DNA from 3 places in the Pseudogulbenkiania sp. FW507-F1 genome. Region 3 is predicted to be linked to each of the others. Evidence: predicted binding sites of a transcription regulator. Region 3 holds the regulator's gene; each other region holds the start of a gene.
What was found. Region 3 encodes FNR, which switches genes on or off when oxygen is low (the NO sensors DNR and NnrR bind a similar motif). Its sites were predicted from a motif close to TTGATNNNNATCAA; they were not measured.
Positions count from the first base shown of each region.

Region 1: AC3WG5_RS12565 (HP1242/YdcH family protein) is a predicted target of FNR. The motif match lies at 1,421-1,434, and genes of this name have one in related genera.
Region 2: ubiU (ubiquinone anaerobic biosynthesis protein UbiU) is a predicted target of FNR. The motif match lies at 1,863-1,876, and genes of this name have one in related genera.

Region 1 is NZ_JBYSWM010000018.1:58-4,265, reverse strand. It holds gene AC3WG5_RS12575 (MotA/TolQ/ExbB proton channel family protein) at 1-671, opposite strand, end outside; gene AC3WG5_RS12580 (ExbD/TolR family protein) at 1-7, opposite strand, end outside; gene AC3WG5_RS12570 (energy transducer TonB) at 675-1,370, opposite strand; gene AC3WG5_RS12565 (HP1242/YdcH family protein) at 1,506-1,751, shown strand; gene hslV (ATP-dependent protease subunit HslV) at 1,836-2,372, shown strand; gene hslU (ATP-dependent protease ATPase subunit HslU) at 2,601-3,944, shown strand.
Region 2 is NZ_JBYSWM010000001.1:190,460-194,667, forward strand. It holds gene recC (exodeoxyribonuclease V subunit gamma) at 1-1,014, opposite strand, end outside; gene AC3WG5_RS00910 (SirB2 family protein) at 1,283-1,663, shown strand; gene ubiU (ubiquinone anaerobic biosynthesis protein UbiU) at 1,935-2,942, shown strand; gene AC3WG5_RS00920 (U32 family peptidase) at 2,957-3,880, shown strand; gene ubiT (ubiquinone anaerobic biosynthesis accessory factor UbiT) at 3,867-4,208, shown strand, end outside.
Region 3 is NZ_JBYSWM010000007.1:154,937-159,144, forward strand. It holds gene AC3WG5_RS06725 (patatin-like phospholipase family protein) at 1-201, shown strand, start outside; gene hemN (oxygen-independent coproporphyrinogen III oxidase) at 289-1,698, opposite strand; gene fnr (fumarate/nitrate reduction transcriptional regulator Fnr) at 1,832-2,587, shown strand; gene AC3WG5_RS06740 (DUF1853 family protein) at 2,799-3,749, opposite strand; gene AC3WG5_RS06745 (RNA methyltransferase) at 3,727-4,208, opposite strand, start outside.

The DNA.
Region 1 (4,208 bases), on a different contig from region 3:
ACGCCATCGATCTCTCCCGCCTGGGTCAGCAGTTGCGCGTGCAGGTCGTGCGCGAAGTGGTCCATCTGCTGCGCCATCACCCGCTGCAGGCGCATGAAGGTGTTGTACGCCAGCACCGCCGGAATCGCCGCCGCCAGGCCGGCGGCGGTCGCCACCAGCGCCTCGCCGATCGGCCCCGCCACGGTCGCGATCGACACCTGTCCCTGTGCGCCGATGTTCACCAGCGCGTGGTAAATGCCCCACACCGTGCCGAACAGGCCGATGAACGGCGCGGTCGAGCCGACCGAGGCCAGCAGCGTCATGCCCGCCTCGTGGCGGCCGGTCTCCTGCGCCAGCCGTTTGCGGATGGCGCGGGTGAGGAATTCGTTCAGGTCGCAGGCCTGCCCCAGCGAGCGCTGCGCGTTGGCATGAAAGTGGCGCAGCGCCGACAGGCCGTCGCGCGCCAGGTTGGCGTAGGCCGAATTCGACTCGGCCAGTGCCGCTTCCGCCGTCGGCCAGTTCGCGGCGTTCCACAACGCGGCTTCGGCCAACTTGTTGTCGCGGCGCGCACGCCAGCCCTGCACGGCGCGCAGCGCGATGACGTACCAGGTCAGGATCGACATGGCGATGAGCAGCATGAACACCGTCACGAGCACGGCGTCCCCCTGGTGGAATACGGTCAGCAGATTCATGGTTCAGTGGCTTTTGATGGAAAAATCGACGGGTACGATGAAGTTGAAGGGAATGGCCTCCTGCCCGCGCCGGGCCGGCACGAAGCGCCATTGGCGCACCGCCTCCAGCGCCGCGCGGTCCAGCCGCAGGTAGCCGCTGCTCTGCGCCAGGCTGACGTCCAGCGGGCGGCCTTCGGCGCTCACCTGCACCCGTACCCGCACCGTGCCGGTCTCGTTCAGCTCCAGCGACAGCGCCGGGTAGCGCGGCTTGGGGTTGTCCAGGTAGCCGCCGCGGTAGAGCGGCGGGGTGATCGGGGCGTCGGCCGCCTCGGCCGCTTTGGCCGGGGCCGCGCTGCTGGCGGTGGCTGTGGCCTCGCTGCGGTGCTCCTCCGGCGCCGGGGCCGGGGACGGCCTGGCGCTCGGTGTCGCCGCACTGGGGCGCGGCGCCGAGGTACTCAATAGCGGCTGGGAGGTGGCCGCGCTACGGCGCGCGGCCGGGCGCTCGGGCCTGGGCTTCGGTTCGGGGTGTGGCGCCGTCGGCACGACCGGCGCCGGAGCGGCCGGATGCGGCGCGACAAGGGACACCAGTTCCATGCGTGCCAATTGCGGCGGCGTGATCGGCACGTGTTGAGCGGCCAGCAGGGTCTGCCCGGCCAGCGCGGCGACGTGCAGCAGCGTGACGCCGCTCAGGGCGGCAAAACGTTCGGTACGCGAGTTCATGCAAGAATGATAACGCAAATTATTATCATTAACATGGAGACTGTGCGTATTTGATACAGGTCAACGGGGTCATCCGGCGTCGGGCGTAGCATGGTTTCATCCCCTATTGCCTTCCATCACTTGCCGGAGCGTGCCATGCACATCGACCATCACCCCCTCGCCGCCGAGTTTCCCGGCGATCAGGACGAGATCCACCAGCTCAAGCAGGATAGCGCTCGCTTTACCCGCCTGTTCATGGACTACGAGCAGGCCGACAAGGCCGTGGTGCGCATCGAGAACGAGCTGGAGGCCGCCAGCGATGTGGAACTGGAACGGCTCAAGAAAACCCGTCTGGCGCTGAAGGACGAACTCTACCGGCTGATCCGCGGCGGCGTGTCCTGACCCGCTTGCAATCCGTCCACTTGCCTACATATCCTGAAAAGCTGCTGGCAGCTCGCCGGTAGCTTTTTTCATTGGAACAAGAACATGCAGCAGTTTGACGGAACCACCATCGTCTCCGTCCGCCGTGGACAGCGCGTGGCGCTGGGCGGTGACGGACAGGTCACCCTCGGCAATATCGTGATCAAGGCCACCGCGCGCAAGGTTCGCCGCCTCTATCACGACAAGGTGCTGGCCGGTTTTGCCGGCGGTACCGCCGATGCCTTCACCCTCTTCGAGCGCTTCGAAGCCAAGCTGGAAAAGCACCAGGGCCACCTGGTGCGCTCGGCGGTGGAACTCGCCAAGGACTGGCGCACCGACCGCATGCTGCGCCGCCTGGAAGCGATGCTGATCGTGGCCGACAAGGAAAGCACGCTCATCATCACCGGCAACGGCGACGTGCTCGAGCCCGAGCAGGGCATCGCGGCGATCGGCTCCGGCGGCGCCTACGCCCAGTCGGCGGCGCGCGCGCTGTTCGAGAACACCGAACTCGACCCGGCCGTGGTGGTCAAGAAGTCGCTGGAGATCGCCGGCGACATCTGCATCTACACCAACCACAACCACCTGATCGAGACGCTGGACTGAAAGCCCATCGACCCGGCGACCGCCTCCGTCCCCTGAGCGCCAGCGGCGCTCGCACCGAGGAGGCCGGCACGCCCGTCGCGATGGGGTTTGCCAAAGCACGCCCCGACCGTCTCGGGGCCACCGTAACATCCGACCGCCGCGACTCTATATAAGAGTGTGCGGTGGTCCCAGCCGGAGCCGGACCCCAGCTTGGCCGACGCCTTCGGTCAACCTTGCCGGAAATACGCCATGACCCAAATGACCCCGCCGGAAATCGTTCACGAGCTGAACAAGCACATCATCGGCCAGGACGCCGCCAAGCGCGCCGTGGCCATCGCCCTGCGCAACCGCTGGCGCCGCCAGCAGGTGAGCGAACCGCTCAAGAGCGAAATCACCCCCAAGAACATCCTGATGATCGGGCCGACCGGCGTCGGCAAGACCGAAATCGCGCGCCGCCTGGCGCGGCTCGCCAACGCCCCCTTCATCAAGGTCGAAGCCACCAAGTTCACCGAGGTCGGCTACGTCGGCCGCGACGTCGACACCATCATCCGCGACCTCACCGAGATCGCCATCAAGGACACCCGCGACACCGCCATCAAGCGCCTGCGTCACCGCGCCGAAGACGCCGCCGAAGACCGCATCCTCGACGTGCTGCTGCCGCCGGCCCGTCAGCCGGCCGGCTTCTTCTCCGGCGAGGAAGAAGCGCCCGCCAGCAAGCCCGAAGACAGCGCCACCCGGCTCAAATTCCGCAAGATGCTGCGCGAGGGCAAGCTCGACGACAAGGAAATCGAAATCAACGTCGCCGCGCCGCAGGGCAAGATGGAAATCCTCGCCCCGCCGGGCATGGAAGACTTCTCCAGCCAGCTGCAGACCATGTTCCAGGGCCTGGGCGCCGGCAAGCAGAAGGCGCGCAAGCTGAACGTGGCCGAAGCGCTCAAGCTAGTCATCGAAGAAGAAGCCGCCAAGCTGGTCAACGAAGACGAGATCAAGCAAGAAGCGCTGCAGAACGTCGAACAGAACGGCATCGTCTTCATCGACGAAATCGACAAGGTCGCCAGCCGCAGCGAAGGCAACGGCGCCGACGTGTCGCGCGCCGGCGTGCAGCGCGACCTGTTGCCGCTGGTCGAAGGCACCACCGTCACCACCAAGTACGGCATGGTCAAGACCGACCATATCCTGTTCATCGCCTCCGGTGCCTTCCACCTCGCCAAGCCGTCCGACCTGATTCCGGAACTGCAGGGCCGCTTCCCGATCCGCGTCGAACTGACCTCGCTGACCGTCGACGACTTCCGCCAGATCCTCACCAACACCGACGCCTGCCTGACGCGCCAGTACGAAGCACTGCTCGCGACCGAAGGCGTCGAGCTGGTGTTCGCCGACAGCGGCATCCAGCGCATGGCCGAGATCGCCTGGCACGTCAACGAAAAGACCGAGAACATCGGGGCGCGCCGCCTCTACACCGTGATCGAAAAGCTGCTCGAGGAAATCTCCTTCGACGCCCGCACCGGCCGCTTCGAAGTCGACGCCGCCTACGTCGACAGCAAGCTTGACATGCTGTCGCAGCGCGAAGACCTGGCGCGCTACGTGCTGTAACGGGATGCTGTACCGCTTCCGATTGTGCGGAAGCGGTATTTCCAAAAAAAGCCGGCGATTTCGCCGGCTTTTTGCATTTTCAGCGCGGTGCCGGCGGGCCGGAAGCGGCGCGGCAGGCGGGTGAGTTGGGTGGGCGGTAAAAAATGTCTATCGGGTAAGTTGTTTCTATTCAGGCGTTTGCATGCTGATTTTTGCTGGGAGGCGCTTTTTTTGGTGTTTTTCTGCAAAAAGGCGTTGACGGGGTGGGGGTCGGGGCGTATAGTT
Region 2 (4,208 bases), on a different contig from region 3:
GTCCTTCAGCACCTCCAGCTCGCGCATCGGGCTGTGCACGGCGTTGAGTTCGATCGAACGGTCGTCGTCCGCCGCCGGTTCTGGTGCAGTTCCCGGAGGGGTCAGCGTCAGGATGTCGCGCTGCAGCCGCGCGAGCAGGGTGTCGCCGTGCGGTTCGAGGAACAGCGGGTGGCCCTCGGGCATCTCCTCGGCGATCTGGTCGAAGAAGTCCCGTCCCTGCTTGCCGAGCGAGGCCAGCAGCGGGTGGTCGTCGTGCGCCGCCATGCCCTGCTGGAACAGCTTGAGCTGGCCGCGCGCGTCGACGATGTCGCCCCAGTAGGCCTCGCACGGGTTGAGCAGGAACACGCAGACGTCGGTCAGCGCCGCCAGGCGCTTGATCATGGCCAGGTACATCGGCGCCAGGCTGGCGATGCCGAACAGGCTGACGCGCTCCGGCAGGTGCTCCGGGCGCAGGCCGCCGAGGAAGTCGTCGAGCAGGCGCACGCGGTGGCGCCCCGGGTCGGCTTCGGCCAACCTTTGCCACAGCGCCGCCTGCCACGCCTCGTCCTCGCCCAAGTCCAGGAGCTCGCCGCGCTCCCAGGCGCGGATCCAGTCCGGGCGGAACACCAGGTACTGGTCGAAGATGTCGGCGATCTTGCCGGCCAGCTCGAAGCCGGCCGCCTCGCCGCCCTCCAGATAGCGCTCGAGCGGCGTGAACGGCGCGCCGTGCAAGGTCGGCAGCAGTTCCAGCAGCCGCCACTGCAGCACCTCGGGCGCGAACGACGACTTGCGCGGCAGCCCCGGCAGCACCGCCTGCATCAGGCGCCAGGCGAAGGCCGCCGGCAGCACGAAGTCGAGGTTGGCGGCGATGCCGGCGCGCCCCGCCAGCTCCAGCGTCAGCCAGCGCCCCATGCCGCGGCTCTGCACCAGCACCGTCTCCGGCTGGAACGGGTCGGACAGGGGCATGGCACGGCTCATGCCGGTGAACAGTTCCCCCAGCGCTTCGAGACGGTTGGACTGGTAGAGGTGCAGCATGGCGATGACGGATGCTTGGAAAAGAAGGTATTCAGTGTACCATCCGGGAACCGCCGCTCCGTCACTGCGTCACAACGCAGTCACCAGAACCTCATTCCAGTAGGCGAGCGAGCCAAAGCCGCTTGAGTGCCGCCGACGCACAGGAACCGGAATGGACACCGAGTCCATGAGGATTCCTGATCGCTGAGCAAATCGCTACGATGGATTTGCGCGCAGTACCGCCAACACTCAAGATGCCAGGGCAGCGCCGCCTCATGCGGGAAAAAACATGCCGACCTACACCCTCATCAAGCACGCCCACATGGGCTGCGCCTACCTCTCCATCCTGCTGTTCACCGTGCGCGGCGGGCTGATGCTGGCCGATTCACCGCTGCTGCGCGCCAAGCCGCTGCGCATCCTGCCGCACGTGGTCGACACCCTGCTGCTGACGCTGGGCATCACGCTCGCCGTACTCGCCCACTTCCTGCCCACCCAGCAGGACTGGCTGATGGCCAAGATCGTGCTGCTGCTGGTCTACATCGGGCTCGGCACCGTGGCGCTCAAGCGCGGCCGCACCAAGGCCATCCGCACCACGGCCTTCGCCGCCGCGCTCGCCACCGTGCTGTGGATCGTGCTGATCGCCAAGACCAAGATGATCTGGCCGCTATAACTCCCCCCGCTTCGGCCGACCCAAGTCAAACTCGGTAAAGGCTAGAACCTGTGCCAGTAGGTGAGCGAGCCAAAGCAGGTTGAGTGTCGCCAGCGCACAGGAACCGGAATGTACACAAAGTACATGAGGATTCCGCGCACTGCCGGCGCTCAAGATGCAAAGGCGCAGCCGCCTGATGGGACAGGTTCTTGGCCGAAGCTTGACCCAGAGCAATGGCCCCGCCGCCCTGCTCTGCTACTGTCCCCCGGTTTACGTTTCCTGGCGTTAACCGATCATGACCCTGCCCGAACTGGTGTGCCCCGCCGGCAGTCTCCCCGCCCTCAAGGCGGCGGTCGACAACGGCGCCGATACCGTCTACTTCGGCCTGAAGAACGACACCAACGCCCGCAACTTCGCCGGGCTCAACTTCGACGACAAGAGCGCCCGCGCCGGCATCGACTACGCCCGCGCGCGCGGTCGCAAGGTGCTGATGGCGATCAACACCTACGCCCAGGGCGGCAACGTGTCGCGCTGGCACCGCGCCATCGACGAGGCCGCCGACCTCGACGTCGACGCCGTGATCCTGGCCGACCTCGGCCTGATGGACTACGCCGTGCGCCGCCACCCCGAGCTGCGCCTGCACCTGTCGGTGCAGGGCTCGGCCACCAACTACGAAGCCGTCAACCTGGCGCGCGAGCTGTTCGGCATCCGCCGCGCCGTGCTGCCGCGCGTGCTGACGCTCGACCAGGTGCGCCACGTCATCGAGCACACCGACGTCGAGATCGAGGTGTTCGGCTTCGGCAGCCTGTGCGTGATGGTGGAAGGCCGCTGCCTGCTGTCGTCCTACGCCACCGGCGAATCCCCCAACACCCACGGTGTGTGCTCGCCCGCCAAGCACGTGCGCTGGGAGCACGGCGAGACCTCGCTCGACGCCCGCCTGGGCGGCGTGCTGATCGACCAGTACGGCAAGGACGAACCGGCCGGCTACCCGACGCTGTGCAAGGGCCGCTTCGCGGTGCAGGGCGACACCTACTACGCGCTGGAAGAGCCCACCAGCCTCAACGTGATGGCCATGCTGCCGCAGATCATCGACATCGGCGTGGCGGCGATCAAGGTCGAAGGCCGCCAGCGCAGCCCCGCCTACGTCAGCCAGGTGACGCGCACGCTGCGCGCCGCGCTCGACGCCGCCGGACGCGAAGCGCAACGCTTCAGCGTGCGTCCGGCCTGGCAACAGGAACTGGGCCGGCTGTCGGAAGGCCAGCAGCAGACGCTGGGCGCCTACAACCGCCCGTGGAAATGATGGAACCGACGACCATGACCTCCCTGAATCTCAAGCTCACCCTCGGACCGGTACTGTTCTTCTGGTCGCGCGACGAAATCTTCAACTTCTACAGCGAGGCCGCGGCCTGGCCGGTCGACACCATCTACCTGGGCGAAGTGGTGTGCTCGCGCCGCCAGCAGCTGCGCACCCAGGACTGGATCGGCCTGGCGCACGACCTGGCCGACGCCGGCAAGGAAGCCGTGCTGTCGAGCCAGGCGCTCCTGGAGAGCGAATCCGACCTCAAGCGCCTCAGGAAGCTGATCGACAACGGCCGCGTGCGCATCGAGGCCAACGACCTCGGCGCGGCACGGCTGGCGCGCGAGCAGCGCCTGCCCTTCGTCGCCGGCCCGCACCTCAACATCTATAACGGCGAGACGCTGGCGCTGATGCAGCGCCTCGGCGCCTACCGCTGGCTGCCGCCGGTGGAAATGGACCGCGCCACGCTGGCCGAGGTGCTGCAACACGCCCCGGCGATCGAGACCGAAGTGTTCGCCTGGGGCAAGCTGCCGCTGGCGTTCTCGGCGCGCTGCTTCACCGCGCGCCATTACAACCTCAACAAGGACGACTGCCAGTTCCGCTGCCTCGACCACCCGGATGGCCTCACGCTGACCACGCGCGACGGTCAGGATTTCCTCACCATCAACGGCATCCAGACCATGTCGGCCGGCTGCCAGTCGCTGCTGCCGCACCTGGCGGGCATGGCCGCCGCCGGCGTCACCGCGGTGCGCGTCAGCCCGCAGGCACAGCACTGCGCCGAGGTGGTGCAGGCGTTCCGTGCCGTCATCGACGGCCAGAGCGCCGCCAGCGAGCTGCTCTCCGGACTCGCGGCAAAGAGCCGTGACCCGCTGGTCGACGGTTACTGGCTGGGCCAGCCCGGCATCGTCAACACCCAGGGAGCCGATCATGCGCGTGCCTGAACTGACCGTCCCCACCCGTCTCGCCCGCCTGCTGGGCCGGCTTCCGGCCACCCCGCCGGCCTGGCTTCTGGTAACCAGCCTCAACCAGCTGGTCAAGCGCGGCGTGCTGCCCGCCGACATGGAACTCCTGGCCGAGCGTCGCTTCGAGGTGCGCCTCGTCGACGCCGGCGTGAGCCTGCGCTTCGCCGCCGACAGCCGCCGCTTCCTCCTCGACCGCCAGCCCGGCGAGCCCGACCTGCGCCTGTCGGCCAACGTCGCCGACTTCGCGCGCATGATGCTGCGCGAGGAAGACCCGGACACGCTGTTCTTCAACCGCAAGCTGAGCATC
Region 3 (4,208 bases):
CTGCGCCAGCTGCGCCTGCACCATATCGATGCGGACGCTACCACCGGCGCGCTCGACAGCCTGAGCAAGCTCACGCCGCATCACGGCCTGGTGCAGCAGTTGTTTGCCGCCGGGCGCGAGCGGGCGCAGGCCTGGCTGCAAGAGCACGGTGCGGAAGTCGGGAGAAAAAGCACGATGCGGCTGTGGCGGCGCATCGGCTGACACGGGGCGACGTCGTCGCGGCGCAACGAAGAGCCGCGGCAAGAGCGCGCCACGACCGCAAGGCGGCCGTGGCGGGAAGGGAAAGGATCAGATGGTGCGCGAGTAGCGCGCCTTGGTCTGGCGCTCGCGCAGGTGGCGGTCGAAAGCCATGGCGATGTTGCGGATCAGGAAGCGGCCTTTGGGCTCAACCATCAGGAAGTCGCCGTCGAAAGTGAGCAGGCCCTGCTGCTGGAACTCGCGGATGGCCGGCATCTCGGCGGCAAAGTACTCGGCGAAGTTGATGCCGTGCACCTGCTCGATGGCTTCCACCGACAGCGCGAAGCGGCACATCAGCGCCTGGATGATGGAGCGGCGCAGGATGTCGTCGCCGTCCAGCACCATGCCGCGCAGCACCGGCAGGCGGTTTTCGTCGAGTGCGGCGTAGTAGCTCTCGAGATCCTTCTCGTTCTGGCTGTAACAGGGGCCGACCTTGCCGATGGAGGACACGCCGAAGCCGATCATGTCGCAGTCGGCGTGCGTGGAGTAGCCCTGGAAATTGCGCTGCAGCCGGCCCTGGCGCAGCGCCACGGTGAGGTCGTCCTCCGGCTTGGCGAAGTGGTCCATGCCGATGAACACGTAGCCGGCGGCGGCCAGCTGTTCCACCGAGTGCTGCAGGATGTCGAGCTTGACCGGCGGCAGCGGCAGGTCGGCCTCGTTGATGCGCCGCTGCGGCATGAACACCGTCGGCAGATGGGCGTAGTTATAGAGCGCGATGCGGTCCGGCCCCATGGCGATGACCTTGTCGACCGTGGCCGCCACCGACTCCTGGGTCTGCAGCGGCAGGCCGTAGATCAGATCGACGCTTACCGAGCGGAAGCCGGCCTCGCGCGCGGCGTCGATCACCACGCGCGTCTCTTCTTCGCTCTGGATGCGGTTGACCGCCTGCTGCACGCGCGGCTCGAAATCCTGCACCCCGACACTCATCCGGTTGAAGCCCAGGCGCGCCAGATGCAGCACGGTGTCGCGCGTCACCTTGCGCGGATCTATCTCAATGGAATATTCTCCCTCCGCCAAGAATTCGAAGCGGGTCCGGAGTATCCCCATCAGCCGTTCCAGCTGTTCATCCGACAGGAAGGTCGGGGTGCCACCGCCGAAGTGCAGCTGGATCACTTTTTCGCGCTGCCCCAGCACGTCGGCCACCAGGCCGACTTCCTTCTCCAGGTAATCGAGGTAGCGGTCGGCGCGGCTCTTGTCCTTGGTGATGATCTTGTTGCAGCCGCAGTAATAGCACACGGTATTGCAGAACGGCAGATGCACGTAGAGCGAGATCGGACGGCTGTTGGCGCCGATCTTGCGCTGCTGCAGCCAGTGACGGTAGTCCTTGGCGCTGAAGTCGTCGGTGAAGCGGTCTGCGGTCGGGTACGAGGTATAACGCGGGCCGGCGCCGTCGAGACGGGCAATCAGGGCGCGGTCGAACTCGCAACGTGTGGGCGAAAACGGTGGGTGGGTGGTGTTCATGATGTCTCGCGATGGAAAAACCAGTGGTGGACTGGTAAATTTGCGGCAAACCTCCCAGAAACGCTTTGACCGACATCAAGGCCCAACGCTTTGACCAACATCAAGGCTTACTTAACAGAAGCGGACATGCCGCATGACTGACTCGACTGTTGTTCCCCTGCAAGCCCTCAAGGTCTCCTGCTCCAACTGCACGCTGCGCGAATTGTGTCTGCCCCTGGGTCTGAACCGTGAGGAAATGACGCGACTGGATGCGGTGATCCGCCAGAGCCGGCGCCTGAAACGTGGCGAAGCGCTGTTTCGCAACGGCGAGGGCTTCAAGTCACTGTACGCGGTACGTACCGGTTTCTTCAAGACCTGCATCTCCAGCCAGGACGGGCGCGAGCAGGTCACCGGCTTTCACATGTCGGGCGAACTGATGGGACTGGACGGGATTTCGGCCAACGTGCACGGCTGCAACGCCGTCGCGCTGGAAGACAGCGAGGTGTGCGAGCTGCCGTTCAGCCGCATGCAGAACCTGGCGCTGGAGATTCCCTCGCTGCAACACCACTTCTACCGGCTGATGAGCCGCGAGATCGTGCGCGATCACAACGTGATGATGCTGCTGGGCAATATGAAGGCGGAGGAACGGCTGGCCGCCTTCCTCATCAACCTGTCGCAGCGCCTGACGGTACGCGGTTTCGCCGCCAACGACTTCATCCTGCGCATGAGCCGCGAGGAGATCGGCAGCTTCCTGGGGCTCAAGCTGGAGACGGTGAGCCGCACCCTGTCCAAGTTCCAGCAGCAGGGCTGGATCGCGGTGGACCACAAGCACATCCAGCTGGAGCAGCCCGAGCAGCTCAAGCAGTTGGTCGCCGGCTGCGCCAACGCCCACCCGACGCCGAACCACTGAGAACCTGTTTACGATCTCGCGAGCTAGAGCGAGACAAGGCAAAAACAGCTGAGGATGCGGAGTTTACAAGTAGTAAATGAGCATTCCAAAGTCGTTTTTAACGCCGTATCGCCGAAGCGCAGCAGATCGTAAACAGGTTCTGAGCCCTTCCGCGCCCCCGCGGTCCTAGCGTCAGCGGGCGGCCCACCGGCCACCGCGGCATGAATGGCGTTCAGCGCCCCCCGCTTCCCGCCTTGCCATTGGTCAGTTCCTGCACCGTGTCGAGCAACTCGGCCAGTCGCGCCGGCGGCGGCCAGTTCGGCGGGCAGACAAAACCGCGCGCCACTTCCTCCCAGTCCCCGCCCCCCAACGGCAAGACCTCGGCCACCAGCTGTGGCGCCTCTGCCGCCGCCAGGTGGCGGCGCAGCGCGTCCTCGTCCAGCGTCTCGGCCTCGTCCACCCGCGCCGGCGCCAGCCAGCGCAAGCGCGGCAGCCACACCCAGCGCGACGCCAGCGAGCGCCGCGGCCACGGCGCCAGCAGCGGGCGCGCCCAGCCGGTGAGGAGGTCGGGGGCCAGCGGCGGCTCGAGCAGCACGGCATGGGGATAGAACAGCCAGCCCGCCAGCCTGGCCGCGGTGCGGCAGCCGACGAAGCCGGGCGGCAACAAGGGTTGCGCCGCCGCGTGGCGCGACAGCGCGAGCTGATCCTGCAACTTGGCCGCCTTCAGCGCCCAGGCATCGCGCAGGCTGGGGCCGACCAGGGTATGGCGCCCTTCGCCCAGCATCAGGTAGAACTTGCTGGCGGTTTCGAGGTGCCACGGCTCGCCGTCGATGCGCAGCAGGAAGTCGAATTCGCCAATGGTGCGCAGCTCGCCATTCTGCACCTGCAGATTGGCCGCCACGCACTCGATGTGCGGCGCGAGCTCGAACCAGAACGCCAGCAGGTTTTCGGCGTAGCGACCAAGGCGGGTGGTGGGACGGGCGGCGAGCCAGGCCACTAGCGCCGCCGGGGCGCGGTCGAGTTCGGCCAACAGTCCCGGTCCGGCGTCGCCCAGCAGGCGCTCGGGCAGAATGTCGGCGCCGGTCAGCCACGGCGCCGGCGCCGTCAGTAGAAAGGCCAGGTCGCGCACCGCCGGGTGCGCGTAGGGCAGGTAGAAAGTGCTACTGCTGGCGGCGGCCGTCATCGCGCTGGGCCACGCGCTGCACCTGCTTGAGGAAGCCGCGCAGGATGTCGATTTCCTCGCGCAGCAGGTTGGCGCGGTTGAACAGGGTACGCAGGCGGCGCATCAGGCGCTCGCCGTTGCGCCGCTCGTAGTAGCCGATATCGGCCAGGGTCTGGTCGAGGTGGCCGCAGAAGCCCTCCACCTCGTCGCGCGTCGCGCTCTCCCCTTCCGGACGCAGGTAATCGACGTCGACGCCGGTGTGGCTGAACAGCTCGTAGGTCATCACCTGTACCGCCATCGCCAGGTTGAGCGAGAAATACTCGGGGTTGCCGGGAATGGTCACCAGCCGGTTGCACAGCTCGACCTCGTCGATCGACAGGCCGAAGGTCTCGTTGCCGAACACCAGCGCCACTTGTTCGCCGTCGCGCGCGCGCGCCACCAGCTCCGGCGTGGTTTCGCGCGGAGTGGAGAGCGGCGTGG